DNA from 3 places in the Candidatus Protofrankia californiensis genome. Region 1 is predicted to be linked to each of the others. Evidence: riboswitches for the same ligand, from Rfam matches in the RefSeq annotation. Region 1 holds a riboswitch; each other region holds the start of a gene.
What was found. Region 1 has a riboswitch for S-adenosylmethionine ahead of DD1DGNOD_RS31025 (putative leader peptide). Riboswitches for the same ligand answer to the same signal wherever they lie in the genome.
Positions count from the first base shown of each region.

Region 2: it holds a riboswitch for S-adenosylmethionine, as region 1 does, so the genes downstream of both, DD1DGNOD_RS31030 (putative leader peptide) here and DD1DGNOD_RS31025 (putative leader peptide) in region 1, are expected to answer to the same signal.
Region 3: it holds a riboswitch for S-adenosylmethionine, as region 1 does, so the genes downstream of both, thrC (threonine synthase) here and DD1DGNOD_RS31025 (putative leader peptide) in region 1, are expected to answer to the same signal.

Region 1 is NZ_CAAAFT010000040.1:408-9,297, forward strand. It holds gene DD1DGNOD_RS27670 (hypothetical protein) at 338-490, shown strand; gene DD1DGNOD_RS02055 (DUF3995 domain-containing protein) at 785-1,195, shown strand; gene DD1DGNOD_RS02060 (YrdB family protein) at 1,454-1,804, shown strand; gene DD1DGNOD_RS02065 (hypothetical protein) at 1,908-2,297, opposite strand; gene DD1DGNOD_RS02070 (DUF6247 family protein) at 2,596-2,961, shown strand; gene DD1DGNOD_RS02075 (hypothetical protein) at 2,912-3,154, shown strand; gene DD1DGNOD_RS02080 (hypothetical protein) at 3,237-3,632, opposite strand; gene DD1DGNOD_RS02085 (AAA family ATPase) at 3,783-4,271, opposite strand; gene DD1DGNOD_RS02090 (hypothetical protein) at 4,690-4,878, shown strand; gene DD1DGNOD_RS02095 (hypothetical protein) at 5,057-5,341, shown strand; gene DD1DGNOD_RS02100 (PIN domain-containing protein) at 5,338-5,715, shown strand; SAM riboswitch class IV at 5,966-6,076, shown strand; gene DD1DGNOD_RS31025 (putative leader peptide) at 6,099-6,227, shown strand; partial or broken gene DD1DGNOD_RS28605 (ABC transporter substrate-binding protein) at 6,310-6,573, shown strand; gene DD1DGNOD_RS02110 (ABC transporter permease) at 6,648-7,565, shown strand; gene DD1DGNOD_RS02115 (ABC transporter permease) at 7,585-8,508, shown strand; partial or broken gene DD1DGNOD_RS30655 (ATP-binding cassette domain-containing protein) at 8,598-8,890, shown strand, end outside.
Region 2 is NZ_CAAAFT010000041.1:66-7,227, reverse strand. It holds partial or broken gene DD1DGNOD_RS27675 (toll/interleukin-1 receptor domain-containing protein) at 1-25, shown strand, start outside; gene DD1DGNOD_RS02150 (GNAT family N-acetyltransferase) at 729-1,478, opposite strand; gene DD1DGNOD_RS02145 (LLM class flavin-dependent oxidoreductase) at 1,567-2,697, opposite strand; gene DD1DGNOD_RS02140 (LLM class flavin-dependent oxidoreductase) at 2,775-3,878, opposite strand; gene DD1DGNOD_RS02135 (NtaA/DmoA family FMN-dependent monooxygenase) at 3,875-5,287, opposite strand; gene DD1DGNOD_RS31030 (putative leader peptide) at 5,428-5,550, opposite strand; SAM riboswitch class IV at 5,602-5,704, opposite strand; gene DD1DGNOD_RS02130 (LLM class flavin-dependent oxidoreductase) at 5,935-7,029, shown strand; partial or broken gene DD1DGNOD_RS02125 (ABC transporter ATP-binding protein) at 6,981-7,162, opposite strand, start outside.
Region 3 is NZ_CAAAFT010000491.1:1,060-13,039, forward strand. It holds partial or broken gene mptB (polyprenol phosphomannose-dependent alpha 1,6 mannosyltransferase MptB) at 1-653, shown strand, start outside; gene DD1DGNOD_RS25615 (glycosyltransferase 87 family protein) at 850-2,088, shown strand; gene DD1DGNOD_RS25620 (HAD family hydrolase) at 1,992-2,807, opposite strand; gene DD1DGNOD_RS25625 (glucosyl-3-phosphoglycerate synthase) at 2,949-3,920, opposite strand; SAM riboswitch class I at 3,952-4,069, shown strand; gene thrC (threonine synthase) at 4,079-5,353, shown strand; gene DD1DGNOD_RS25635 (hypothetical protein) at 5,511-5,708, opposite strand; gene DD1DGNOD_RS25640 (DUF5615 family PIN-like protein) at 5,908-6,228, opposite strand; gene DD1DGNOD_RS25645 (DUF433 domain-containing protein) at 6,225-6,455, opposite strand; gene groL (chaperonin GroEL) at 6,809-8,431, shown strand; gene DD1DGNOD_RS25655 (phospholipid scramblase-related protein) at 8,681-9,538, shown strand; gene DD1DGNOD_RS25660 (Uma2 family endonuclease) at 9,664-10,254, shown strand; gene DD1DGNOD_RS25665 (DNA repair helicase XPB) at 10,335-11,980, opposite strand, start outside.

The sequences.
Region 1 (8,890 bases):
CAAGCAATGCGGCGGCATCGGGGCGGGCACGGCCCGGCCGGAGCGCGTGGACGACGAGCGGATGGCACTGGCTACGCAAACGGGCCTTGCAGTGGGGCACACCTCGGGGCGAGTGTTCTTGCAATAAGGGGGTGGTCCGGAAGAATATCACCCCCGGCTCCCACGAAGTCGGGTAGACTGCGGCGAGGAACCTGTTTTCACGGGTCTTTTTCCGTTACCCCCGTTCCACGGCCGAGCTACGCCACGCCGGTCTCCAGCCCGTGCCACCCGGACCGATTCCCTCGACATCGCTGTCAGCACCGGTCCCGGGCGAACCTCGACCCATCTGCGGAAGCTAATGATCGACTTGCTCGGACCCGTCATCGGTGGCCACCCCACCCGGCCGTTCCACCCGAACGACGACCGTATGGTAGCCCTCGGGGCGTACCACACACTGGAGGTCGACCTCGGCCACGATGTCGACCTCCAGGTCTGGTGGGCACAGCAATAACGGATGGCGAGCCACACCACCGCACCTCGCTTTTCCGAGCGCCGATCCCGGTGTCAGGCGCCCGGTGCCAGCCGGACCTGCTGATGACCATGCGTTTCGAGATGCGTGATTGGCGGGCGCCAGCTCGGAGAAAGTCACCATGCGCCATTCGGAATCGCAGAGAATGACGACGGGTTCGCCCGCGTCGATCCAAGTGTCGACGCGGGCGATGCCGGCGGATTCAGGCCGGGGATACGGTGGGGCAAGGGCCTCGGAGAATCGGCGGGGCGTCCCTCGATGACTACGATTGTGTCCATGAAGTTCGTAGCGCTGCTTGGCGCCGCTGGTCTTGCCGGTATCGGAGCCGTTCATGCGGCCTGGGGTCTGGGGTCCTCATGGCCGATGCGGACCCGCGAAGAGTTGGCCGATGCCGTCGTCGGCAATGACGAGACCCCCGGCCCGGAGGCATGCTTCGTGATGGCTGGCGTAGCGATCTCAGCCGCGGCGTTGCTCGCAGGCGCGGGTGGGCAAGGACGTGGCCCACGAACGGCGCGTTGGATGATCGCCGCCGGGCTGGCAGCTCGCGGCGTCCTCGGCGGACGGGCCGCAACACGGGTCCTCGGCTTACCGGACCCGTCCGAACGGTTCGTTCGACTCGACACGATCGTCTACCGCCCGCTGTGTCTCACACTGGCGGCGGCGAGTGCCACTGCCGCTGCCAACTGACACGACAGCACCAGAACAACCGGCGAGGAACGCACACGCCACCACGCGGTCCTCGGTCAGCCCCGGCAGCCAGCTGCTCCTCACGCTGGACGAGCGTGGTGATGCAAAGAACGCGTTATGTTGACCGGCGCTCGCGCCGATCCCCGCGAACAGCAGGCCTCAGGAGCACCGGTTCAAAGTATGCAACGATCTGCTGGCAGGTCATGTGTCGCCATGGCACGAAGGGTTTGATACCACACGAGACCGCCATATTGTATAATGACCTCGATGAATATTTTAAAATCGCTCAACCTCCTTGTAGCTTTCATGCTAGAGCTGGCCATGCTGGCTGCGTTCGCCTATTGGGGATTCCACCTCGATACCAATCTATTCGTAAAACTGCTAGCAGGAATTGGCGCGCCCGCCCTGATTATCGTTATCTGGGCCATGTGGGCAGCCCCCAATGCAAGTGGCCGCCTGAGCGTTCCATGGCTGCCGCTCCTGAAGCTCGCGCTGTTTGGCTTGGCCGCGCTTTCTCTGTACGCCGGCGGCAAAAAAGATCTGGCTATCGAGATGTTCGCAGTATTTGTCGTCAGCGAAGCGCTTGCTCTCGCCTGGCACCAGGAGTAGTTCCGCATGTGCATTGTGAATAGCGTAGATTATCACGTTCCACGGGGCTTGTACCGTTCCGCCGTCTGCCGGACCGGCCGGGCGTCATAGCGTGTATGTGGTGTCAGATGTGGGTTCGCGGCTCGTCGCGGTGTGGGACCTGAAGGTCGCGGAGGTCCGGGAGCTCGCCGGCAGGCATGAGTACGACGGCCGGTTGCAAGGATCTGTCACCTGCGGCTGTGGTCGCGAGCCTGGCGCGGCTCGGGCGGGACGCGACCCTGACCGGCAGTTTCACCGCATCATAGCCGAGATGGTCGTCTGGCTCGCCGGCGAGCGCCTGCTCCAGGACCATCTTTGTCAGCATCCCGAACAGTCCGCCCGGGTCGATCAGTGACAGATCCTGCGCACGGGCCTGCTTGACCAGGCTCGTCGCCAACGCCTCGTCCACGACCACGCCCGCAGCGGGCGCATCGCCGACCGGTTCAGCACGATCATCCGTGGTTGTCGTACTCATCAGGCGCGTCTCTCCCCGCACAGAATGTCACGGGTGAGTTACGCCATTGTTCAGTCCCTTAAACCACCCGAGAAATGACTCTCCGGGACGACCTCCTCCGGAGGGTTCGGACGGTTCCCCGTGTTGACCGCCACGTGCGCGCGATTACCACAGAGCCGCAACTAGGGCCAGCTTCTACGCGCGCATGCGTCACCACTACCATGGCTCGCCTCCCCGCGAGCTACGGGCGCCGAGCCGACAGCCACGCCACGCGCTGTCGTCGTTGTCGAGGATGTGGGCTGTAAGGACAATGGATCGCATGGCCGACACCATCCCGATCTATGGAGTCCGCAACCGCATCGAGAAGAACGGACCCGCGATCCGTGACGCGCTCCGTCCGGACGACCGCGACGTGTTCGTGGCGGAGCTGCGGATCGCGCTGGCAGAGGCCGATGACACCCTCGACCTCGACCCGATCGCCGCAGTAGTCGACAAGTGGTGGGGGCAGGCAGTGCTCACGGCCAACCCAGAGGTCGAAGCCGGTGCCCTCGCGGACCGCCGACGCATCGAGGCCGGGGATCCCACCGTGTTCGGAGCGACCATTTCGTACCCGCAGGGGGACCCGGAGATCACCAATGGCCAGATACACGATCCGCTGGGTCACCTACGCCGAGCAACAGCGTGACACCCTACCCGCCGAGGGGCGCCGCGAGCTCAACGCGCTCCTCAACCGGCTGGCCGACGATCCGTACCGGCACGGCACTTACGACAAGCGCACCGAACTGCGGCGTGCGGTCTTCGGGTACGGGCTGCTGACGTACAGCGTCGAAGAGAGATGGATCACCATCACCGTGCTCCGGGTCACCTGGATCGGCTAGCCCCGTCCTCCGCACGTGCGTGCGGAGGGTGTCCCGTGACCTTCGTCTGTTCAGTCGGCTGCCCGGGTGTCCGGGACGACGGTCATGAGTGCCCGGTGGACGGCGGGGTACCGCCGGCGTCCGGGATCCGGGCGAAGACGCACACGATGGCGTGGACGTCCTCGTGCCAGCGACGTAGCTCTGCTGCGGTGGGGGAGAGCTCGTACGGGTGATGATGACCGGCGCGGGACAGGCAGGCCCAGAGATGTTCGGCTCGGGCCACGGTCTGGGCGTCGAGGATGTGATGGAGGCTCAGCAGCTGCGCTCGTATGGTCGTTGACGCGACCGCTGGGTGTTCGCGGATCCACAGGTCGCGCAAAGCCGCCTCCAGGGCCAGCCGCATCAGCCACACGCAGGCACGCGGCCACAGACCGGCGGTGCCGGGGACTCGTTCCCGCAGGAGGCGGTCGGCGGCGTCGAGGTACTTCGGCGTGATCATAGCGTCTCGCTCAGCTTCGCAACCAGCGTCCGGGTGTCGTTCACCGGCGATCGGGTCCAGCGCGTCGAACACCTTGCTGCTCGTACCGGTGACGAGCCTGCTCAGCTCGGTGTAGGCGAGGAACGGCCGGCTGACGTCGAGTGCCTGCTGCTACGGCATGTCGGCGAGCGGGCGCGGCAACTGGCCGGGCGTGCGCACGGTAGTCGTCGCGGCGTGGAGGTCGTCGTCCGGCCCGGACCACGAACGCACCACGGTCAGTGGCCGGGCGGATCCCTCGGCGGTCAGCTCCAGCTCGATTCTCGGTGCTTCGACACCGTGGAGGTTGCGCCAACCGTCCCGCCAGACCGCGCCCCGCAGCACCCGCTCGTTCTTGCCGGTCAGCGCGATTTCGGCGGCCTCGGCGAAGCTGGACTTGCCGGATCCGTTCCGGCCGGTGACGAGGGTGAGACCGGGGCCGGGGTGCAGCGGGAGCGTCGCGGCCGGGCCGACGCCGCGGAAACCTCGTGCGGAGATGGACTTCAGGAACACGCCGGGGACGGAGCCCGCCGCCGGGCGTGCCCGGACCGGTTCGTCACGCGGCTGGGTGGACCCACCAAGTACACGGTTCAGCGGCTCGGTGCCGTCGAACGCGGCCAACACCAGATCGATGACGAGGCCAGCTGCCCCGTCCGGTCGAGCTCGTCGAAGAGCAGTTCATACAGCGCGGTCCGTACCGGCGTCCGTCTCGGCCATTCTGGGCACCCCTTCTCGGCCCGGGGTGGGGCCGTCGAGACATACATGACGGACGACGCAGGCCGCCGTCCGATGGCAACGGTTTCGGGGGTGCCGACGGGTTCGGGCCCGGCGGGCGAGGTCCGAGCGGCCCCCCGAGCCGCCCGGACGCGATCACAGTAGGACGTGGGAGGCAGAATCTGACATCCTTGTTACTGATAACTCGGGTTATCAGTAATTTCTTCATATTCTGACGCGATCGTCGCTATGCTGGCCTGACGCGATCACCTGACGCGATCAGTGGAATGTGCTCTTCAACAGACTCATGGCGGGGACGGGGTGTCAGATGCCGGAAATGACGGGCGCCGGCACCCTGCTCATCTCCATGCCCGAGATCGCCGACCTCGCAGCGGTGCTGCGGCCGGTGGTGACGACCTGGCGCAGACGCCACGTCGACTTCCCGGAACCCGTGCCCGCGGCGCCGCCCACGGCGGCGTCAGGTCGGGACGCGGCCACCCTGATGTTCGACGCATGATCGTCATCACCCCCGAGTTCGCGACCTCCGTCCGGCAGGCAGGCGTGTAGGCCGCCGCCCGGACTCGGGTTCCAGTTGGCCAAAGAGGGCGCGATCATGGATCTTCTCGCGCGTTCGGAGGCCCGAAGAACCTCAAGTCCGACAGGATCCGGACCGTGGGTGAGGACGTCATCCGCGCATGGCTGTGCACATGATTTATGCTTGGTTTATGAGCTTCAGGCGGATCACTATCAGTGTCCCGGAAGAGATCGCGGCGAAGGCGCAGCGGGCTGCCGACGCAGGCCAGGTGGAGTCGGTGTCGGCCTACTTCGCCGGTCTGGCTGCTGCCGAGCCGGACTGGGCGCAGGCTCAGGAGATCCTGGACCAGATGATCGAAGAGGCTGCCGGGTTGGACGATGCCGCGCGTGGCTGGGCGCGATTGGTGCTGGAAGCTGGCGATATTGATGTGGCCGGGGCTGCGTGAGAACGGTCGTCCTTGATGCGGGCGCGCTCATCGCGCTGGAGCGTCGAGACGTCCGGATGCTCGCACTAGCCGCGGATCTGGTCGGCGCGAGGGTGGCTGCGCATATGCCGGCGGGAGTCTTCGCCCAGGTCTGGCGGGGATCGCCGCATCAGCATGCCGTCATGAGGCTGGTCCGAACAGGCGCGGTGCGTGTCGAGTCCTTGTCGGAGGAGATTGCTGTCCGTATCGGATTGCTGCTGGCGGCATCAGGGGCGAGTGATGTCGTTGATGCTCATGTCGTGTTACTGGCACGGAAGCTTCGGGCCACGGTTGTCACCTCTGATCCGCACGATCTACACAAGTTGGACCCCGCGCTCGGCCTTGTCGTGGTCTGACGGCGCTGTGGTCCCGGTCAAAGGGCCAAAGGTGACGGGATCATGCTTCTCCCGTCGCCGGAGGCCCAGGTTCCCGGGTTGCTGGAGGAGACAGTGGGGAGGGCAGGGGACGGCAGATGTGCGCAGTCCCGATCACGGTCTTCTCGTCCTTCGAGCGCGGGGGACTTCATCCTCGGCAGCTGGAGGTGCCCGGCTGTTTCTCTACCTTGTCAATCGATATTGACGGATAATCCGCGGACGGGTAGCTTCAGGCGCCGAGCGTCAGCGTCAAGCTCTGGCTTGCTGGCCGGCAACCCTCGTCCGCGGTCGGGCGCTCCGGATGAGAGCCCGGTGCGACGAACCAGTCGCGCAGGCGTGTGCCTTGGTTGTAGGAGGAAGCCAGCGTGCAGCAGTCGCATGGCCGTGCCTGCGCTGTTTCGCCGTGCCGTACCCCGGCGACCTTCTCACGCCGGCACATCGACCTGCAGCGAGTAACCAGCTGTCTGTGTTGTAGCTACCAGCCCCTGAGCTGATACCGGACCCGCTCGCCGTTGGGCGCGGCGGTCCTCACGCGACTGGCCCCTGTTGCCAGGGCGCGGTGCGCCTCTCAACATCATGCGCCCTCCGACCTCAGCAGTCCTGGCGCCGTGCAGGTCGGCGTCATCGTGCGCGGTGGGTTCGGACATGGGATGCGTGGACCCGCAGCAGGTGGGCAGCAACGACACGATCTACTCGCTGCGGCAGATCGTCGACTCGTTGACCGACCAGGATCCCAAGACGGGCGAGATCGTGCCGTGGCTCGCGGAGAGCTGGCAGATCAGTCCGGACGCGAAGACGTTCAAGGACAACTTCGACGCGATACCGAAGCTGGGTGCACTGAGGTCGGGTGACTTCGATGTGCTGTGGGGCAACCTGACCCGTGCCGACCCCGACATCCTGCGCAGGCAGCCGGCGTGCTGTGGGCGGCCTACACGCTGTCGTTCCTGGTGCTGGACTACCTGCCCGGCGACCCGGTCTCGGCGATGGCCGGCGCCGGGATGGATTCCTCCTCCATCGACCCGGCGCGGCTTGCGGAGCTGAAGAAGCAGTACGGGTTCGACAAGCCGGTGCTGGTGCAGTACGTCGACTACCTGAGCAAGGCGCTGCACGGCGACTTCGGTGACTCGGTGTCCACCGGCCGGTCGGTGACCTCCGTGATCGGCGACGCCCTGCCGCAGACGCTGCAGCTCACCGGCGCGGCGCTGCTGCTCGCGGCGCTCTTCGGCGGCGGGCTGGCACTGGTCGCGACCTACACCTCGCAGCGCTGGCTGCGGCAGCTGCTGCTGTCGCTGCCGTCACTGGGGGTGTCGATACCGACGTTCTGGGTCGGGTTGATGCTGGTCCAGCTGCTCTCCTTCCGGGTGCGGATGTTTCCGGCCTTCGGCAACGACGGGCTGCACGGCCTGATCCTGCCGGCGGTCACCCTGGCGATACCCACCGGCGCGCTGGTCGCGCAGGTGCTGGCCAAGAGCCTGTTCACCGCACTGGACGAGCCGTATGTGCAGACGGCCCGGGCCAAGGGCGCCGGACGGGTCCGCATCCACCTCAGCCACGCATTGCGTAACGCCTCCCTGCCGGCGCTGACGGTCATCGGTCTGCTGGCCGGGCAGCTGATGGCCAACGCCGTCGTGATCGAGACCGTCTTCGCCCGCAACGGCCTCGGCCGGGTCACCGCCGGCGCGGTCACCGTACAGGACATCCCGGTCGTGCAGGGGGTCGTCGTCTTCGGCGCGCTGGTCTTCGTGCTGGTCAACCTGATCGTCGACCTGGTCTACCCGCTGCTGGACCCGCGGATCGTGGTAGCCGCCACCGCGCGAAGGAGTCCCGCGTGAGCGTGCGAAGGAGTCCCGCGTGAGCCGGTCACTGGTCACCGAGCCGGCCACGCAGGCCGGGCTCGAGCCGCAGGCCGCAGCGACGCCGCCGGCGCCGGGCCCACGGCTGGGCGTCGACGTGCGGCGGCTGCTGCGGTTCTTCCTGAGCCGCCCCGGGCTGGTGCTGTCGCTCGTCGTGGTGGTGCTGGTGGTCCTGGCCGCGTTCTGGCCGACGCTGTTCACCGCGCGCGACCCGCTGTTGGGGGTTCCGGCCGACAACTTCCAGCCGCCCGGCGTCCACCACTGGTTCGGCAGTGACGAACTGGGCCGCGACACCTACTCCCGGGTCGTGCACGGCGTGGCGCTGTCGCTGAAGGCGACGCTGATCGCCGTCACGGTCGCGTTCGCCGTCGGTGGCGCCCTCGGGCTGGTCGCCGGATTCGTCGGCCGCTGGGTCGAGGACGTGCTGATGCGCTTCGTCGACGTGCTGCTGTCCATCCCGGCCCTGTTCCTGTCGCTGGCGCTGGTGACCGCGCTGGGATACGGCACGGTGAAGGTCGCCGTCGCGGTGGGGATCGCCAGCGTGGCCAGTTTCGCCCGGGTCATGCGTGCCGAGGTGCTCAGGGTGCGCCAAGCCGTCTTCGTCGAGGCCGCGCGTTCGTCGGGCGCGCGCTGGTACAGCGTGCTCGGACGGCACGTGCTGCCGAACGCGATGGGGCCGGTCATCGTGCTGGCGACGCTCGATTTCGGCACCGCGGTGCTGGCGGTGTCCTCACTGAGCTTCCTCGGCTACGGCGCCGCACCGCCCGCGCCGGAGTGGGGCACGCTCGTCTCCGACGGCCGTAACTACCTGGCCAACGCGTGGTGGCTGTCGACGCTGCCCGGCCTGACCGTGGCGGCGACGGTGCTGGCGACCAACCGCATCGCCCGGGCACTGGACGGAGAATGGGCTAAACAGCGATGACAAACCACCTCACCGACAGTCACGGCTTGACCGGCGGCCACGGACTCACCGACAGCCACGGTGACACCGCCACCGATGGTCACAGCGGCATCCCCACCGACGACCACAACGACACCGGCGCAAGCCTGCTCGCGGTCCGCGGGCTGTCTGTGTCGTACCGCACCCGCACTGGGCCGGTGCACGCCGTCCAAGGCGTCGATCTCGACATCAGGCCGGGTGAGATCGTCGCGCTGGTCGGCGAATCCGGTTCGGGCAAGAGCACGACGGCGCATGCGATCGTCGGATTGCTGCCGGCCGGGGGACGCATCGACGCGGGCAGCGTCCGGTTCGGCGGTCACGACCTCGCAGCCCTGTCGGAGCGGGAACTTCGCGCCATCCGCGG
Region 2 (7,162 bases), on a different contig from region 1:
CGAAGATACGCGTTCAGCGGTATAACAACAGTTCAGAGTATGGGCTTGGACCGGAAAAGTGGGATGATTCCCTTCATTTGATTATAAACAGGAAAGTTCGGCAGTCTATCGGAATTACTGCTTGGGCTCGCTGCTGCTCGAACCGATCAGGATTGCGACGGGACTCTGGTTGACTGTATCCGTGCCGTGCTAGGGTATCCATTCGTCTTCGAGGATGGAATGGACGATGAAGTCACGCCAGGTGCCGAGGACGAGGACGAGGACGAAATCCATGCATGTCCAGCTCACCGAAACCAAGCCGGTACAGGAGCCGGACGGTTTCGGCGTCATAACCACGACCCCACTGATCGGTGCGGAGCGCGAACCCGATCCGCGAGCTCGACCTGGGTGAGACCCTGCTCCTCGCGAATCTCCCTCAGCCGGTACGCGCGTACCTCGGCGTCGATCCGGGCGCGGTGCTCCTCGACCCTGTCCTCTCGTGGAGGTCGCTTGGCCCGGGTCTCGTTCCACGTGTTCGTCGCAGCCTGCCTCCCCTCTCCTCAGTCGCCATAGTCACCGCGTAGCCAGCCGTCGGCGGTGTTATGCGCATGCACCACTAGCAAAATCGTGGACCCGCTCGGTCGCACAACCCAGCTCGTCCTCTACAGGTATTCACCGCGCGGAGGCGGTCGGTCTGTCGCACGGTCGTGGTCGTGGCGAGGATGCAGAGTGTCCGAAACGGGTGCCGCTCACGTGACTGGCACGTCCTCGGGATCGGGTAGGTTGTAGGGTACGCGTACGGCGAGGAAGGTCGCGCTGCGGCGGAGGCGGAATCCCAGCGACGTGTACAGCCGGATCGCGTTGGTGTTGTCCGCGATCGCGTGCAGGAACGGGGTTTCGCCGCGCTCACGGATGCCGGCGGCCACCGCGAGCACGAGCCGGGCCGCCAGCCCCTGGCCACGAAAAGCAGCGTCGGTGCAGACCGCGCTGATCTCGGTCCACCCGGGCGGGTGCAGCCGCTCGCCGGCCATCGCCACGAGCACGCCGCCGCGGCGGATGCCGAGATAGGCGCCCATCTCGATCGTCCGCGGCAGGAACGGGCCGGGCTTGGTGGACGCGGTCAGCGCTAGCATCTCCGGCACGTCCGATGCCTGAAGGCGAACGGCTTCGTCGTCGTGCGCGGCGGCGACCCCGTCGTCGACGAGCTGCACCCCGGCGCCACGTGCCACCACCTCCCACCCCCGCGGCGGCGGGACCGACACCCCGGCGAGCGGGACCAGCGCGCCCGGGCCTGCGAGGGCGGCGATGTCATCCCAGTCGGCGGCGTCGGGGTGTTCGGGCAGCGCCACGAACGGGGAGACGTCGACCGGGTAGCGCAGCACGTTGCCGCGCCGCTCGGCGAGGTGCGCGTGTGCCCCGGTCAGTGACCACCGGGCGGGGTTGTCCAGCGGGGGCTGCTGACTCGGGTGGTGCTGCCGACCAATGTGGATGTGGCTCATGCGCCGCCCTCGACGGCAACTCCGCCAAGGGCGACCCCGCCGACGGCGACTCCGCCGGGGACGTGGGCGTGAATATGGACGCGGATGGTCAACGGCGCTGCCACTCCTGGGCCAGCAGCTGGTAGGAGCGGACCCGGTCGGCGTGATCGTGCGTGATCGTGGTGATGATCATCTCGTCGGCGCCGGTGGCGTCGCGCAGCTGCTCCAGCTGGTCGGCGACCTGCTCCGGCGAGCCGACGAACTGGGTCTCGACACGGTCGGCGACCAGCTCGCGATCGGCATCGCTCCACGGGTGCCCGCGGGCCTCGTCCGGAGTCGGGAACGGGATGGCCCCTTCGGCGGTGCGGATGCTGCGCACCCACAGCCCGTAACCAGCGGCCAGCTCCCGCGCTGTGGCCGCGTCCTCGGCTACGACGACGTCGGCCGAGACGCTGACGTAGGGCCGCTCGAGCTCGGCCGACGGGCGGAACGCGGCCCGGTAGCCCTCGGCGGCCTCCAGGACGGTGGCCGGGCTGACGTGATAGTTCGCGGCGAACCGCAGCCCCTTCTCCCCGGCGAGGGTCGCGCTCTCGCCGCCGCTGCTGCCGAGGATCCAGATCTGCACCTGCGCACCCTCCCCGGGGACCACATGGGCCTGTTCGCCCTCGGCGGAGCGGTAGGTGCCGGCCAGCAGGGCGAGGACGTCGCCGACCTGCTCAGTGTAGTTCTGTGGCTGCGCACCGGGAGGTTGCAGAAGCGTCTTCTGCAATGCGAAGCGCGGCGAGCCGAGCAGGTGCTCGAAGGAGAACCGGGGTGGGATGCGCAGCCCGTTGGATGCCTGTCCGTTCACGACGGCCGTGCCGCCGAGCAGGGCCGGCTCGCGCTTCACCTCGCTCGGATGTCCGCCGGAGCGGCCCAGGCCAAGGTCAAGGCGTCCGGGGTGGAGGGCGTCAATGAGCCCGAACTCCTCCACCGTCGACAACGCGGTGCGGTGCCCGAGCTGGACGGCGCCGGAGCCGATGCGGATCGTCGACGTGGCCGAGGCCGTCAACGCCAGCACGACCGCGGGTGAGGTGCCGGCTACGCCCGGGTTGAGGTGGTGTTCGGCGAACCAGTATCGGGCATAGCCGAACCGCTCGGCCTGCTGGGCGAGATCGATGCTGTTGCGCAGCGCCTGCACCGCGGTCGATCCGGAGGAGATCGGGATGAGGTCCAGGACGGCGAGCGGAGTCGTGACCATGGCGGGTGTCCTTCTCAATGTTCCAGGGACTTGGGCCTCCGGCGGCGCGAAAAACATGATCGCGCCGCCTTTGGCCTCTAGACGGCGGCGGGCGCAGGCCCGCCTGCGGTCGGTGAGGATGGCTCGGCGAGCACCGGCGCCCACGGCCAGGGCGGGTCCGGGATGTCGCGGCGCAGCACCGGGGCGATGTCGGACTGGAACAGTTCCAGGCTGGCGCGGTGCTGGGCGTCGGTGAGGCCGCCGGCGTCGGCGTGCAGGTGGAGCACGCTGTGCCCGAACTGCTCGTGGTAGCGGTGCACCTTCTCGATGACCTGCTGCGGGCTGCCGATCAGCGCGGAGCTGCGCTCGACGAAGTCCTCCAGCGTCGGGAACACCGGTTCCATACCGAGTCGCTTCTGGAAGGCCAGATGCCCGTCGAACACCGGCCGGTAGGCGGCGATGGCATCCTGGGAGTTGCGCTGCGCATAGTAACCGGCCGTACCGGCGCCGACCGTCGCCAGGGTCGGGTCGTGACCGTAGTGTGCCCACCGCTCACGGTAGTAGTGAACGAGTTCGGCGTACGGCTCGATCGGGTTGGTGACGTTGGCCGAGAACAGCGGGTCACCGTACCGGGCGGCCAGATCGACCGACTCCTTGCTGGTGGCGCTGCCGTGCCAGACACGGATCGGTTGCTGCAGCGGCCGGGGCCAGACCTCGGCGTCCTGCAGCGCGGGCCGGAACCGCGGGTCGGCGGTGACCTTGTCCTGCCGCCAGATCCGGCGGAAAAGCTCGTAGGACTCGGCGTTGCGGTCCCACTGGTCATCGGGGGTGACGTGGAACAGCCCCCGCTGGGCGGCGCCGTTACCCTTGCCGATGATCAGCTCCAGCCGGCCGCCGGAGAGGTGATCGAGGGTGGCGTAGTCCTCGTAGGCCCGCACCGGGTCGAGCAGGCTCAGCGTCGTGACCGCGGTGAACAGCCGGAGCCGGGTGGTGAGCGCGGCCAGGTGGCTGAGCACGACCGGCGGGGAGGAGGAGATGAACGGCCGCTCGTGCCGTTCCCCCACCCCGAAGCCGTCGAAGCCGAGTTCCTCGGCCAGTAACGCGTTGTCGATCACCTCGCGGAACCGGTCGGTGGTCGACGTCCGCGCGCCGGTGACCGGGTCCGGGGCGTGCACGATCAGTGTGATGGCCAGAAACTTCACGACACCGCCTTCACCGCCGGACCCGGCACGTCGAGTGGTGCGAGGGACACGGGCGGGGACAGGGACGCAAATGGCGCGAGGCCGAGGTGCTCGCGCAACGTGGTGCCCTCGTACTCGGCGCGGAACACACCGCGTTCCTGCAGCAGCGGTACGACGGTGTCAACGAACCCGTCCAGCCCACCCGGGGTGATGTGCGGGACGAGGATGAACCCGTCACTGGCGTCGGCCTGCACGAGGTCGTTGATCGCGCCAGCCACCGTCGCCGGGGAACCGATGAACGTCTGCCTCCCGGTGACCTCGATGATCAGTTCCCGGATGGAGAGGCTCTTCGCCTCGGCGAGCTGGCGCCATTCGTTCGCGGTGGCCAGCCGATCCCCGAACATCCGCACGCTGGCCCGGCCGCGGGCGATCGTGTTCTCCCCCGGATCGGGGTCGACGGAGGGTAGCGGCCCGTCCGGGTCGTAGCCGGACAGGTCACGGTTCCACAGCTGCTCGAGGAACTTGATCGCGGTCTGGCCGCTGACCTGCTGCAGCCGGACCTCGTGCGCGATCTCGGCCGCCTCGGCGTCGGTGTCGCCGAGCACGAACGTCGCCGCGGGCAGGATCAGCAGCTGGTCACGGGCACGGCCGTACCGGGCCAGCCGTCCCTTGACGTCGGCGTAAAACGCCTGCCCAGCCTCCAGGGTGCCGTGCCGGCCGAAGATCGCGTCTGCGCTCGAGGCGGCGAACTCCCGTCCCCCGTCGGAGTCACCGGCCTGGAAGATCACGGGACGCCCCTGCGGGCTGCGCGGGACGTTGAACTGGCCGGCGATGTCGAAATGCGCGTCATGGTGGGCGAACGCACCCGGGCGCGGATCGCGCAGGAACACCCCGCCGTCCTTGTCTGCGACGATCTCGTCACCACGCCAGGAGTCGAACAGCTCCCACGCCGTCCGCAGGAACGTCCTGGCCCGCTCGTAACGCGCCTGCTCGGGCAGGAAGCCGCCGCGGCGGAAGTTCTCGCCGGTGAAGGCGTCCCAGGAGGTGACCACGTTCCACGCCGCCCGGCCGCCTGAGAGGTGATCGAGGCTGGCGAACTGCCGCGCCACCTCGTAGGGCTCGTTGAACGTGGAGTTGATCGTGCCGGCCAGGCCGAGCCGGTCGGTGACCGCGGCGAGCGCGGCCAGCACCGTGAAGGTGTCCGGACGGCCCACCACGTCGAGGTCGTGGATCAGCCCGTTCTGCTCGCGCAGCCGCAACCCCTCGGCGAGGAACAGAAAGTCGAACTTTCCGCGTTCCGCCGTCTGCGCAAAATGGACGAATGAGCTGAACTCGATGTGGCTGCCCGCAGCAGGATCGCTCCACACCGTGGTGTTGTTGACGCCTGGAAAATGAGCGGCGAGATGGATCGGCTTGATCGGCTTGCTCATCGTCCGGTGTCCCTTTCAGGCGGCCGCGATTCCAGATCGGTGGCGCGGCGGTGTCAGCACGAGTGGTAATCGGTTCGCCGATCACGGCACGTCGAAACCGGTTGGGTCAGGGGCGACGGATTGAGTCAGGAGCGATTGGGTCAGGGACGACAGAGCGCGCCGGCGACACGGCACAGATCGATGTGCCGACGCAGGAACAGGCCGACCACACCACGTCGCGGCTCGGGCGCGTGGACGGCAGGCGGACCCGGGATCAGCTGCATGTGTCGTCACCTCCTGCCGATCGATGCCCGGCCGACCCCATCCCACGGCTGGGCCTGGGGAACCGGGATCGTCCCAGCCGGCCTCACCTGGAGCACCCGCCGCGCGGGAGGTTGCCGGTCAGCGAGCCAGGGCCTGTTGCCGACACTCATGACCTTCTTCGAAGGTACCCTGAGGCACAGGCAAAGTCTATTTCCTATCGATATACTTGGCATTGTTTGATCATTACATGTGATCATTATGCGTGATCGTTACATGCGGAATGCGGGGCCGCCGGGCGGACGGCCGAATCGGTTTTCGTCAGGCATGGATGACACAAGATCGGATCGGCGGATGATTGTGATGAACGCACACGTCCTGCGCATACGCCCGGTCGTGGCCGCATTGTGACCGCGCGCTACCACTGGTTCCTGCCGACCGGGGGTGACGGCCGCAACCTGGCCTCCGGAGTGCACGGGCTGGGCATCGGCGGGGTGCTGGCACCCGCCCGCGCCGGTCGGCCGGCGTCACTGACCTACCTCACGCAGCTGGCGCAGGCCGTCGACTCGCTGGGCTATGAAGCGGTGCTGACGCCGACCGGCGCGCACTGCGCCGACGCGTGGGTCGTGACGGCTGCGCTGATCGCGCAGACCAGCCGGCTGAAGTTCCTCGTCGCGTTCCGTCCCGGCCTGGTCGAGCCGGCACTGGCCGCACACATGGCCGCAACCTTCCAGCAACTGTCGGACGGACGGCTGCAGCTCAACGTCGTCACCGGCAGCAGCGGCGCCGAGCAGCACGCCTACGGCGACCAGCTCGGCCACGACGCCCGGTACGCGCGGGCCGAGGAGTTCCTCGAGATCGTGCGCCGGTTGTGGAGCGGCGCCGAGTTCGACCACCACGGGAGGTTCTACGACCTGCGGGGCGCCCTGCTGCGCGATCCGCCGGTGCCGTACCCGGAGGTCTACCTGGGCGGCTCGTCCGATGCGGCGCTGGCGGTCGCGGCCCGGCAGGCCGACAGCTACCTGACCTGGGGCGAACCGCCGGCGCTCGTCGCAGAGAAGATCGACCGGGTGCGCGACCTGGCCGCGGCGCAGGGACGGCGGCTGCGGTTCGGCCTACGCATCCACGTCATCACCCGGGACACGGCCGCGCAGGCGTGGGCCGACGCCGACCGGCTCATCGCCGGCCTGGACGACGCCACGATCGCGGCCGGGCAGCAGCGGCTGCGCACGTTGGAGTCGGTCGGCCAGCGGCGGATGCTGGACCTGCACGGCGGCTCGCGTGACCGGATGGTCGTGGCACCGAACCTGTGGGCGGGCATCGGCCTGGTGCGCGGCGGCGCCGGCACGGCACTGGTCGGCAGCCACGAGGAGGTCGCCGAGCGGATCGCCGAGTACCGCGCCGCCGGTATCGAGGAGTTCGTCCTGTCGGGGTATCCGCACCTGGAGGAGGCCTACGCCTTCGCCGAGGGCGTGCGTCCGCTCCTCGGCGAAGTGATCTGACGCTGTCGCGACCAGCTGGGAATGGCTGCCAGCAGCGCACGGGTGTAGTCGTGCTCGGGACGCTCGAACAGGTCGTCCGTCGCGCCGGCCTCCACGATCCGCCCGGCCTGCATCACCGCCACCCGGTGGGCGA
Region 3 (11,980 bases), on a different contig from region 1:
GCCCTTTCCGATGGGCCCACCCGTCCCGGTGCAACGGCGTGCGGTCGGTGGCGCGGGATGCCGCTGTCGTGACCGTATCCGGGCTGTTCCTCGTACTGTTGGTTCCGGACGGGCTGGGCTGGTTACGTTCAGTGTCCACCCCGGCGGCAGGTCTCACCCTGTACGCACCGACAGTCGGCCTTGCCGACGCGCTCACCAGACTGGGCGACATCACCAACGCAAGGATCGAGTTCGCCGAAGCGCTGAGCGTGACTCGCACGGCCGGCATCGTGCTGACCGCGGCGGTGATGCTCCGACTGCTGGCGACCATACGCGGGCGGGACATCGCCGCCACCGTCGGCTGGGGGCTGCTGACGCTGTCGGTGCTCGGCCCTGTCCTGTATCCGTGGTACCTGACCTGGGGACTGCTGCCTTTGGCCATGGCCATGAACCGCCAACGTCTGCGCGTCGTCATCACCGTGTCCGCGATCGGCGCGTTTCTCGCGCTGCCCCACTGCGAGCTGCTCTTCGCCGACCTGCCCGGCGCCACCCCGTGGTTGCAACGCCAGGCACCGGCCATCGCGATCAGTACGCTCACCCTCGTATCGATCTTTACGGTCGCCCTCGTCCGCTGGCGCGACGACTGGTCCGGCGCGGCGACACTCGAACGCTGACACCCATAACCTGTGCTGGCACCTGACCCATGCTGGCACCGATGACCTGTTCGGCCGGTGTGACCCTGTTCAGCCGGTGTCGAAAGAGCCAGGGGCAGAAGTAGTGACCGGACAAACGGCGCGGACGACTTGTCCAGGGCCGCGGGAGCGCGCCGACAGGCGCCGCTGTTGGGCCGACATGCGCTGTCGAGCCAGCATGGCAGCCGCGGGGTCGCTCGGGGCCGTACTTCTCGTGCTGGTCGTCCTGCTTGCGCTCGGGACCAGGATCGACCTGGCGGTCTACCGGCTGGGTGGCAGTGCGTTCCTGCATGATCTGCCGCTGTACGACCAGGTGATGCCCGGGACGGGCCTGCCCTTCACCTATCCGCCGTTCGCCGCCGTCCTGTTCGGTCCGCTCGCCGTCCTGCCGAAAACCGCTGCGCAGGTCGTGTGGGGCGTGATCCTGCTGGCCTGCCTGGCCGAACTCACCCGCCAGGTGCTGACGGCGGCACGCCTGGACGGGCTCATGGCCCGGCCGCTGCCGCTCATGGCCATTGCCATGGGCGTTCTGCTCATGGAACCGGTCCGGAGCAATCTCGCATACGGTCAGATCAACATCCCGCTGACCTTGCTGATCGTACTCGACCTACGCCGCCGCATCGGGCTGTTGCCCCATGGTGGGCTGATCGGCATTGCCGGGGCGGTGAAACTCACCCCATTGATCTTCATCCCGTACCTGCTCTGCACGGGACGGCGACGCGACGCCGGCGTCGCCGCTGCCGCGTTCGCCGCATGCTCAACCGGAGCCGCACTCGTCGCGCCGTCGGATTCGACGCGCTTCTGGACGCGGCTCGCGCTCGACCCCACACATGTCGGCGGGATCCCGTACGCGGGCAACCAGTCGATCGCCGGTGTGCTGACCCGGCTCGCCGGGCATGCCGTGCACGACACGATCTGGTATCGCATGGTCGTGCTGAGCATCGCCATCGCCGGCCTCGGGGTCGCGGTGGCGGCCGGCCGCCGGAACGAACCGTTGCTGGGCTGGTCGGCCTGCGGCATCACCGGCCTGCTCGTGTCACCGATCTCCTGGACGCACCACTGGCTGTGGACGCTGCCGGCACTGGCCGCACTGGTGGGTCCACAACGGCCACGTGGGGGACGTCTCGCGGCGCTGGGCGGTTTCACGCTGCTCGTCCTCTCCCCGCTGTGGTGGTTACCGAACGAGGACGATCGCGAATACCAGTGGCACGGCTGGCAGCTCGTGATCGGAAACTCCTACGTGATCGCGGCCGTCGTCTTTCTCCTCATGGTCGGTGTCCACGTGCTCCATCCACGTGCTCCTGCCGGGCTGCACGGGAGTCAGACGGCAGCGGGCCGCACCGCGGGCAGGACCGAGCGCACCGCGCTCGCCCACCCGGCGCCGAGCGTGCCGTCCTCCACGACGACGTTGTCGTAACCGGGCAGCAGGTCGACCAGGTCCGTGTGCCGCAACGCGTTCGCGACAAGGTGCATGCGACCGACGTGCTCGGCCATGACAAGGTCACTGGCGGAATCCCCGATCGCGATCGCCTGATCCGGGCGGAGCCCCCGGCGGGCCAGGTCGAAGGCCACCGCGGCCCCCTTGCTGACACCGTCCGGCACCAGGTGATAGACGTGCGGAACATCATCCAGATCGGGCATGGTGGCCCGCGCGATGATGCCGTTGTCGCGCATGGTCAGCCAGCCGAAGCCTTCCGCGACGAGCCACGCGTCGACCTCGGCCACGTCGATGTTGCCCCGCAGCATGATGTCGACCTCACGGCCGCGGAGCCAGGAGCGGTGCGCCTCCAGGCGTCCCGGATGCCGCGCGAGCAACGCCGTGATCAGCTCGTCGGGTATCCGGTCGAACGTCGCGGGCATGGCTCCGCGCAAGATCTGGCTGCTGCGCCCGTGGTCCCAGCCGACGATGGCGCCGAGTTCGGCGATGAACCCGTCCGCACCGAAGATCGAGGCAGCCTCGGTGAGCTGGGGACGCGTCCGTCCGCTGACCAGGACCAGCGCGATGCCGGCCTGGTGCAGATCGATCAGGGCACGAGCCGGGTCCAATGTGGTGGAGTGATCTTCAGCTCGGAAGAAGCATCCGTACGGCCCCACCATGGTCCCATCGAGATCGGTATAGACGACCCGGACGCTCATCGGCGATGTCCTCCTGTTCGTACTGTTCGTGGCGGGTCGGGTGGTGCGGGTGTCCATGCTCCTGCCGCGTTCCGGCGTCGAGCCGTCACCGGTTGCAACTCACCTGCCCGGTGTGGACCACCTGGTGTGGCGGGACCGCGGTCAGGTGCTTTCCGTCGGGCCGCAGCGCAGATGGGCGTAGCGGGCGGCGTACTCCGGAATGGTGATCATCGGTGGGCGCTCCTGCACCTCCACCTGATGGGTATGCGGTTGCAACCCGCCGTCACTGCGGCCGAACTGGGTCAGCGTCCCACCGAGAGCGCCACCGTGGATGTCCAACCGTGCCCACGCCGCATGGATGATCTCCGCGGCCATCCGCCCGAGAGCCTCGTCGGACTGGTGGCGATGGACCTTGCGGCCGACCTCGACCTGCGCGAGAGCGTCCACCCCGGCGAGTGAGAACACGTCCACGACCTGGGCGAACTCGATACCGTAGCCGGAGACGAACGGGAGCTGCTCCAGCAGGGCCCGTCGGCCGGCGAACTCTCCGGCAAGCGGCTGCACCAGCCCGGCAAGCTGCGGCCAGTGCAGGTTGAGCAGGGGACGCGCGACGAGTTCGGTGACCCGTCCACCACCGCCGGGCAGCAGCCCCTTCGCCAGCGGCCGGTCATAGGACGCTTTGACGTAGGACACCGCGTCCTCGGTCAGCAGCGGCCCGAGCAACCCGGTGACCAGGCTCGCGTCGAAGTCCTCCAGGTCGGCGTCGACGAAGACCACGATGTCCCCGGACGTGGCGTACAAGGACTTCCACAGGGCCTCGCCCTTGCCGGCGACACGCCCGTAGCCGGTGAGGATCCGCTCCTCGGCGAACACCGCGGCACCCGCGGCGGCCGCCTCGGACGCGGTCGCGTCGACCGAGCCGGGGTCGATGACGACGATCTCGTCGACGAGGGGTACCGCGGCCACGAGATCACGGCGAACCGCCGCAACGATCTCACCGACGGTGGCCGCCTCGTTCAGCGCGGGCAGTACCACGCTGATCGGACCCACCTTACGGGCCAGCAGTTCCCCGGGCGAGAAGTCATGCCCGTAATACGTCCTATGCTTGAACCAACGGTGCACGTCAGGCCGCACACGACTACAGTACGGAAGGACAACCGCATACGGCTCATCCAGAGGGGCAGAGGGACCGGCCCAGTGAAGCCCCGGCAACCACCCGCATCAGTGCGCGGCAGGTGCTAATTCCGTCCTGAGATGCATCCGGCTCTCGGGAAAGATGAGGAGTTTCACAGATGACAGTCGCTCCCGAGCGCCTCGCAACGATCAACCCTGACGTCGTCAATCCCGCGGTATCCCTGTCGTGTCGTTACTGCGGTGCCACCTATGCGCTCTCGCCGACGCACGTCTGTATCGAGTGTTTCGCCCCGCTGGAGATTGCCTACGACGAGTCCGCGCTGCGCCGGGTTACCCGGGCATCCATCGAAGCCGGTCCCACCAATCTGTGGCGCTATGTCGGGCTGCTGCCCGCCGGCCACGACCCCGCACGCCGGGTGTCCCTCGGAGCGGGCTGGACGCCGTTGCGCCCGGCCGCCCGCCTCGCCGCCGAGCTCGGAATGCGGACGCTGTGGGTCAAGGACGACAGCGCGAACCCCACCCACTCGTTCAAGGACAGGGTCGTGTCGGTGGCGCTGTCGGCCGCGCGCGAACACGGCTACACCACGGTCGCCTGCGCGTCCACCGGCAACCTGGCCCAGTCGGTGGCGGCACACGCCGCCTCCGCCGGACTTCGCTCAGTGGTACTGATCCCGCACGATCTCGAGGACGGCAAGACCGTGTCGACCGCCGTCTACGGCGGCACGCTGGTCGCGATCGACGGCAACTACGACGACGTGAACCGCCTGTGCAGTGAGCTGTCCGGTGAGTACGAGTGGGCGTTCGTCAACGTCAACGTCCGGCCGTTCTACGCCGAGGGTTCCAAGACACTCGGCTACGAGGTCGCCGAGCAGCTCGGCTGGCGACTGCCGGAGCAGGTCGTGGTGCCGATCGCGTCCGGGTCGCTGCTGACCAAGATTGACAAGGCTTTCGGTGAACTCGGCCGTCTCGGCCTGGTGGAGCCGACCCCGTACCGGGTTTTCGGCGCGCAGGCGCAGGGCTGCAACCCGGTCGCAGCAGCCTTCGCCCGCGGGGTGGACACGGTCGCGCCGATGAAGCCGTCCACCATCGCCAAGTCGCTGTCAATCGGTAACCCCGCGGACGGCCCGTACGCCCTCGACGTGGCACGGCGGACCGGCGGTGCGATCACCGACGTCACCGATCCCGAGATCGTCGAGGGAATTCGCCTGCTGGCCCGGACCGAGGGCGTTTTCGGCGAGACCGCGGGCGGCGTCACCGTCGCCTGCCTGCGGCGGCTGCTGCGCGAGGGACTGCTCGACCCCGACGCCGAGACCGTCATCTTCAACACCGGGGACGGGCTGAAGACCCTCGACCCACTGGTGTCGACGGGCAAGCCAACCGCGACCATCCGCCCGTCACTGGCCGCCTTCGAAACCGCCGGCCTCGGCGACTGAACAACGCCTCACAACGACACCTCCGGCGGCGCGAAAACAATGATCGCGCCACCTTTGGCCGGGGCCCGACCGACATCCCGCCCGTTACTTGGCCACCGGTCGGGATATCAGTCGTCCGGGCCGCCCCCCATGGACGACCCGGACAACTCCTGTCACCTCAGACCTGGACAGACCTGCAACCCAGCTGGGGGTTGTTCCCGCCGCCGAAGTTGATCCCATATGCGCACACCGTGTGCGTGCCAGCGCCGACCGGCACAATGAAGTCGAACCCGTGGTTCACCCCGCGGTGAAAGGCGTTGTCCACGTCAGGACGCGACACGTCGGCCGTCGTCGCGTAGCCGGCGGTCCCGTCCACGTACACGTACACCTGGATCGGGGCATTCGTATCCGGGTCGATCGCCCAACCTCGTACCCGGATTCCGTTGTCCGCCGGCAGCGCCTCGTCAAACGCCCCGAACGGCTGCGCCGAAGCGACCTGCAGGTTCTTGAAATGAAGGTAGACAAATGACGACGCCGAAACGGTTCGCTCGCTGGAGGTCCCGTTACCGAACCGGTTATGCTCCTCGACGGTCTAGGGCAGCGACAAGCTGACCGAGATTAGCGATCAGCAAGCCGAGTTGCTCGGATGGCCGGCGACCCCCGTCACGACGGAAGAGAATCACCGAAGGCCGGTCCATACCGGATCGAGCGAGAATCCCGCCGAAATCCGTGTCTGCCGAGATGAGAACGCGGTCGTCGTCGCGGGCAAAGGCAAGTACCGTCTCGTCGTCTGCCGAGCCCAGGGCCAGGTCACGAACATGGACCACGTCGTTACCCACACCGCGCAGACCTTCGGCGAGGCGTTGGGACAGGTTGTTGTCGAGGAGGAACCTCACGCTCCGGCCAGCAAAGGGAGCTGCTGCTCACGTACGGCCTCGGCGGCGAACAACAAGGCTTCGCGCACGTCCTCGGCGGTGAGATCGGGAAGCTCGGAGGTGATTTCGCCGACGGCCATCCCATCGGCGATCGTACCGACGACGGTCGCTACCGGGATGGGCAAGCCGCGCAGGCACGACACACCGCCCATCTGGGCCGGGTTCACGGTGATCCGGGCGAAATGCACGGGCCACCCCCTCTTCCTGTTCAAGGATACCGGCGCCCGGTCGCCCACGACCAACATCATGACATGCCGGGACGACCACGCCCTCACCACCGCTCCAGGGCACGGCAAACCAGGGGTTCACCGGTGGTTCACGGGCCGGATGACAGCAGACGGCCCGACCTGCGGTGGGCCTCTCGGCCGTGCACCACGACGGGGGGCGAGCTTGCACTCACCCATCTCGAGTGCTAAACAGGAGCTGGCACTCACCTGCTGCGAGTGCCAGGGCTGAGCGACGAGGCTGCAAGGCCGTCCGTCGCGGGCGTCGTCTTGGCCAGGCCATTGAACAGCCATTCCCCTGGGAGGACCACGACACCATGCCGAAGATCATTGCCTTCGATGAGGAGGCACGGCGCGGCCTGGAGCGCGGCATGAACCAGCTGGCCGACGCCGTAAAGGTCACACTCGGCCCGAAGGGCCGCAACGTCGTTCTGGAGAAGAAGTGGGGCGTCCCCACGATCACCAACGACGGCGTGAGCATCGCCAAGGAGATCGAGCTCGAGGACCCGTACGAGAAGATCGGCGCGGAACTCGTCAAGGAAGTCGCGAAGAAGACGAACGACGTCGCGGGTGACGGCACCACCACCGCGACGATCCTCGCCCAAGCGCTGGTCCGCGAGGGTCTGCGCAACGTGGCGGCCGGCGCCAACCCGCTGGGCCTGAAGAAGGGCATCGAGATCGCGGTCGAGCGCGTCTCGGAGGAGCTCTCCAAGCAGGCCAAGGAGGTCGAGACCAAGGAGCAGATCGCCTCCACCGCGTCCATCTCCGCAGGCGACCCCGCGATCGGCGCGCTGATCGCCGAGGCGCTGGACAAGGTCGGCAAGGAGGGTGTCGTCACCGTCGAGGAGAGCAACACCTTCGGGCTCGAGCTTGAGCTCACCGAGGGTATGCGCTTCGACAAGGGCTACATCTCGCCGTACTTCGTCACCGACGCCGACCGTCAGGAAGCCGTCCTCGACGACCCGTACATCCTCATCGTCAACAGCAAGATCTCGGCGGTCAAGGACCTGCTCCCGCTCCTGGAGAAGGTCATGCAGGCCGGCAAGTCGCTGGCCATCATCGCCGAGGACGTCGAGGGCGAGGCCCTGGCCACCCTGGTCGTCAACAAGATCCGTGGCACCTTCAAGAGCGTCGCGGTGAAGGCCCCCGGCTTCGGTGACCGTCGCAAGGCCCTGCTCGGCGACATCGCCATCCTCACCGGTGGCCAGGTCATCTCCGAGGACGTCGGCCTCAAGCTGGAGAGCACCACGCTCGACCTGCTCGGCAAGGCCCGCAAGTTCGTCGTCACCAAGGACGAGACCACGATCGTCGAGGGTGCGGGTGACCCCGACCAGATCGCCGGTCGGGTCAGCCAGATCCGCTCCGAGATCGAGAAGTCGGACTCCGACTACGACCGCGAGAAGCTGCAGGAGCGGCTGGCCAAGCTCGCCGGTGGCGTCGCGGTCATCAAGGTCGGTGCCGCGACCGAGGTCGAGCTCAAGGAGAAGAAGCACCGCATCGAGGACGCCGTCTCGAACGCGAAAGCCGCGGTCGAGGAGGGCATCGTCGCCGGTGGTGGCGTCGCGCTGCTCCAGGCCTCGGTCACCGCCTTCGAGAAGCTCGACCTCGCCGGTGACGAGGCCACCGGGGCGAACATCGTCCGCCTCGCCCTCGAAGCGCCGATCAAGCAGATCGCCTACAACAGCGGTCTCGAAGGTGGCGTCGTGGTCGACAAGGTCCGCCACCTGCCCGCCGGCCACGGCCTGAACGCGGCCACCGGCGAGTACGTCGACCTGATCGCCACCGGCATCATCGACCCGGCCAAGGTCACCCGCTCGGCGCTGCAGAACGCCGCGTCGATCGCCGGCCTGTTCCTCACCACCGAGGCCGTCATCGCCGACAAGCCGGAGAAGAACCCGGCCCCGGCCGTGCCCGGCGGCGGCGGGGACATGGACTTCTGAGGTCCGCTTCTGAGGTTCACAACCAGAACGCAAGGCAAGAAGGGGGCGGTCCCGAATGTGGGACCGCCCCCTTTGTCATGAGCTGTCATGGGCATGATTTGTCGTGCATGCGATACCAGTGGTAGTCACAGCGGTTTACCGACCATGTCAGGCATACTCTCGTGAAGCGTCGATTCCGGTGGGGTTACCGCCACCACCGCGGGTCCACGGTGAGCCGTGAGCCGCACCATGACCGGGAGTGTGCACGAGATGACCCAGGCCACGCCGCCGGCCGGCTGGTACGCCGACCCGTCCGGCCAGCACGGCTTCCGTTACTGGGACGGCGCCGGCTGGACCGAACAGGTCCGTGACACCCAGTCGGGGTCACCGGATGGAGCAGCACCTGCGCAGGGCTGGGGAACTCCACAGGGCTACCAAAATGCATCGGTGCAGACCAACCACACGCCGGATCGCATCCAGCGCCAGGTTTCCGAACGCGCCGGCGTGCAGCCCGTTCACGGTGGCGGCGGGACGCTCTTCACCGAATCGGTCCTCGTGGTCAACCAGAAGACCAAACTCATCGAACTGACGAACGAATATGCTGTGTTCGACCAGTCCGGCAACCAGATCGGTTCGGTCGTCGAGGTCGGCCAGAGCGCCCTCAAGAAAGCGATACGGTTCGTCAGCTCGCTCGACCAGTTCTTCACCCACCGGCTCGAGGTGCGCGACAGCGCCGGGGTGGCCCATCTCGTCCTCACTCGACCGGCGAAAATCTTCAAATCACGTGTGATCATCACTCGGCCGGACGGATTCGAGATCGGCCGGATCGTCCAGCAGAACGTCTTCGGAAAGATCCGCTTCGCGTTGGAGGCCGATGGGGCATCCATCGGAATGATCAAGATGGAGAACTGGCGGGCGTGGAATTTCTCGATCGTCGACCACACCGGTAGCGAGATAGCCCGGGTGACGAAAACATGGGAGGGCCTGGCCCGCACCTTGTTCACCACCGCCGACAACTACGTGGTCCAGATCCACCGCCCGCTGACGGATCCGCTGCGCAGCCTGGTGGTCGCCTCCGCGCTCACCATAGACACCGCCCTCAAGCAGGACTCCCGTGGCCTCGGCTGACGCCTCGGCAACAGCTGCGACCGGCACGCCGGGGATCGGACCCGTGGCCGTGCGTGGCCGCGGTGAAGAACATCGCGGTGAAGAATATTTAGACAGTCTCCGGGCCACAAGGCACCATTACTGGCGTGCCCTCTCCCGGCTCCGCGGCACGGTCGCACCGTCCCACCCTGATGCTGCCCGCTCCGCCGCTCACCGTGACAGACCTCGACGAGCTCGCTCTCGACCCCCGCTTCGAGCTCATAGACGGAATGTTCGTGATCCGTCCATGGCCGACGCCGCTGGAAACCCGGGTGACCAAACGCCTGGTCCGGCTGCTCGTCGAGGCCACCCCGTCCGACATGCGCGTCCACACCCGTGATGTCAGCGTCCGGATCGAGCCCCGCAGCGAGGTCGTCCCCGACATCATCGTGGCCGCCGCCGGCGACGACGACCGTCCCCAGCGGATCACCAGCCTGCCACTGCTGATCGTCGAGGTCGCCGAAGTCGGCAACCGCCGCTATGACCGGACGCTCAAGTTCGACCTCTACCGCGACCACGGCGTGCCCAGCTGCTGGCTGGTCGATCCGGACGGCCCACGCATCGACGCCTACAGGCTCGTCGACGGCGCCTACGTACCGGCGGGATCCGCGACCGGGGACGAGGAGCTGACGGTGACCAGCCCGGTGGCCTGCACGATCGTCCCGGCCAGCCTCGTGGATCCTCCACGCCCAGGGTAGTTAATCGGATTCAATCCGTTCATGCTGACCTAAAAGTAACTGTTATGCCGAAAGTGGCGGTTATGTCAGGTTGGGTCCGGTTATGCGGGGTCGGGGATGTCGTCAGCGTCCACGATCGTGTAGACGTATCCCTGCTCGGTGAGGAAGCGCTGGCGGTGTGCGGCATACTCCTGGTCGATCGTGTCCCGGGAGACCACGGTGTAGAAATGCGCTCCCCGGCCGTCCGCCTTCGGACGCAGCACCCGCCCGAGTCGCTGCGCCTCCTCCTGGCGTGACCCGAACGTGCCGCTGACCTGGATGGCGACCCCCGCCTCCGGCAGGTCGATCGACACGTTCGCGACCTTGGAGACGACCAGGGTCCTGATCTGTCCGGTCCGGAACGCCTCGAACAGGCGCTCACGCTCCCGGTTGCGGGTCGACCCCTGGATGACCGGGGCGTCGAGCAGCTCGCCGAGCTGGTCGAGCTGGTCGAGGTAGGCGCCGATGACGAGCACCTGATCGTCGGCGTGCCGCTGCACGAGGCGGCGCACCACCGCCCGCTTGCTGTAGGCGGTGGCGCACATGCGGTACCGCTCCTCGGCCTCGGCAACCGCGTAGGCCATCCGTTCGTCCTCGGTGAGAGTCACCCGCACCTCGGTGCACTCGGCCGGCGCGATCCAGCCCTGAGCCTCGATCTCCCGCCAGGGAGCGTCATACCGCTTGGGGCCGATCAGCGAGAAGACGTCGCCCTCCCGGCCGTCCTCGCGCACCAGGGTCGCGGTCAGGCCGAGCCGGCGGCGGGACTGGATGTCGGCGGTCATCCGGAAGACCGGCGCCGGCAGCAGATGCACCTCGTCATAGACGATCAGACCCCAGTCGCGGGCGCCGAACAGCTCCAGGTGCAGGTACTCACCCTTGCGTCGGGCTGTCATCACCTGGTAGGTGGCGATGGTGACGGGCCGGATCTCCTTACGTTCACCCGAGTACTCACCGATCTCGTCCTCGGTGAGCGACGTGCGCTTGAGCAGCTCCGAACGCCACTGGCGGCCGGCAACGGTGTTGGTGACCAGGATCAGGGTCGTGGCGCGGGCGTGCGCCATGGCGGCAGCCCCGACAATGGTCTTGCCGGCGCCGCTGGGCAGCACCACGACGCCCGAGCCGCCCTCCCAGAAGCCCGCCACCGCGCCCTTCTGGTAGCTGCGCAGCTCCCAGCCGTCCTGGCGCAGTTCGATCGGGTGCGCCTCACCGTCGACGTAACCGGCGAGGTCCTCGGCCGGCCAGCCGATCTTGAGCAGCGCCTGTTTGAGTCGTCCCCGCTCGGACGGGTGCACCGCGACCGAGTCGTCGTCGATGCGCTGCCCGAGCAGCGGCGCGACCTTCTTCGACCGGACGACCTCGGTGAGCACCGCGCGGTCGACGGTCCGCAGCACCAGGCCGTGCACCGGATCGTTCTCCAGCCGCAGTCGGCCGTAGCGGTCCATGGTGTCGGCAATGTCGACGAGCAGCGCGTGGGGGACCGCGTAGCGGGAGAAGCGGACGAGCGCGTCGACGACCTGTTCGGCGTCGTGACCGGCGGCCCGGGCATTCCACAACGCCAACGGGGTGATCCGGTAGGTGTGTACATGCTCGGGTGAACGTTCCAGCTCCGCGAACGGCGCGATCACGGCTCGCGCGTCGCCGGCCAGCGGATGATCGACTTCCAGCAGCAGGGTCTTGTCCGACTGGACGATCAACGGACCGTCGGCCA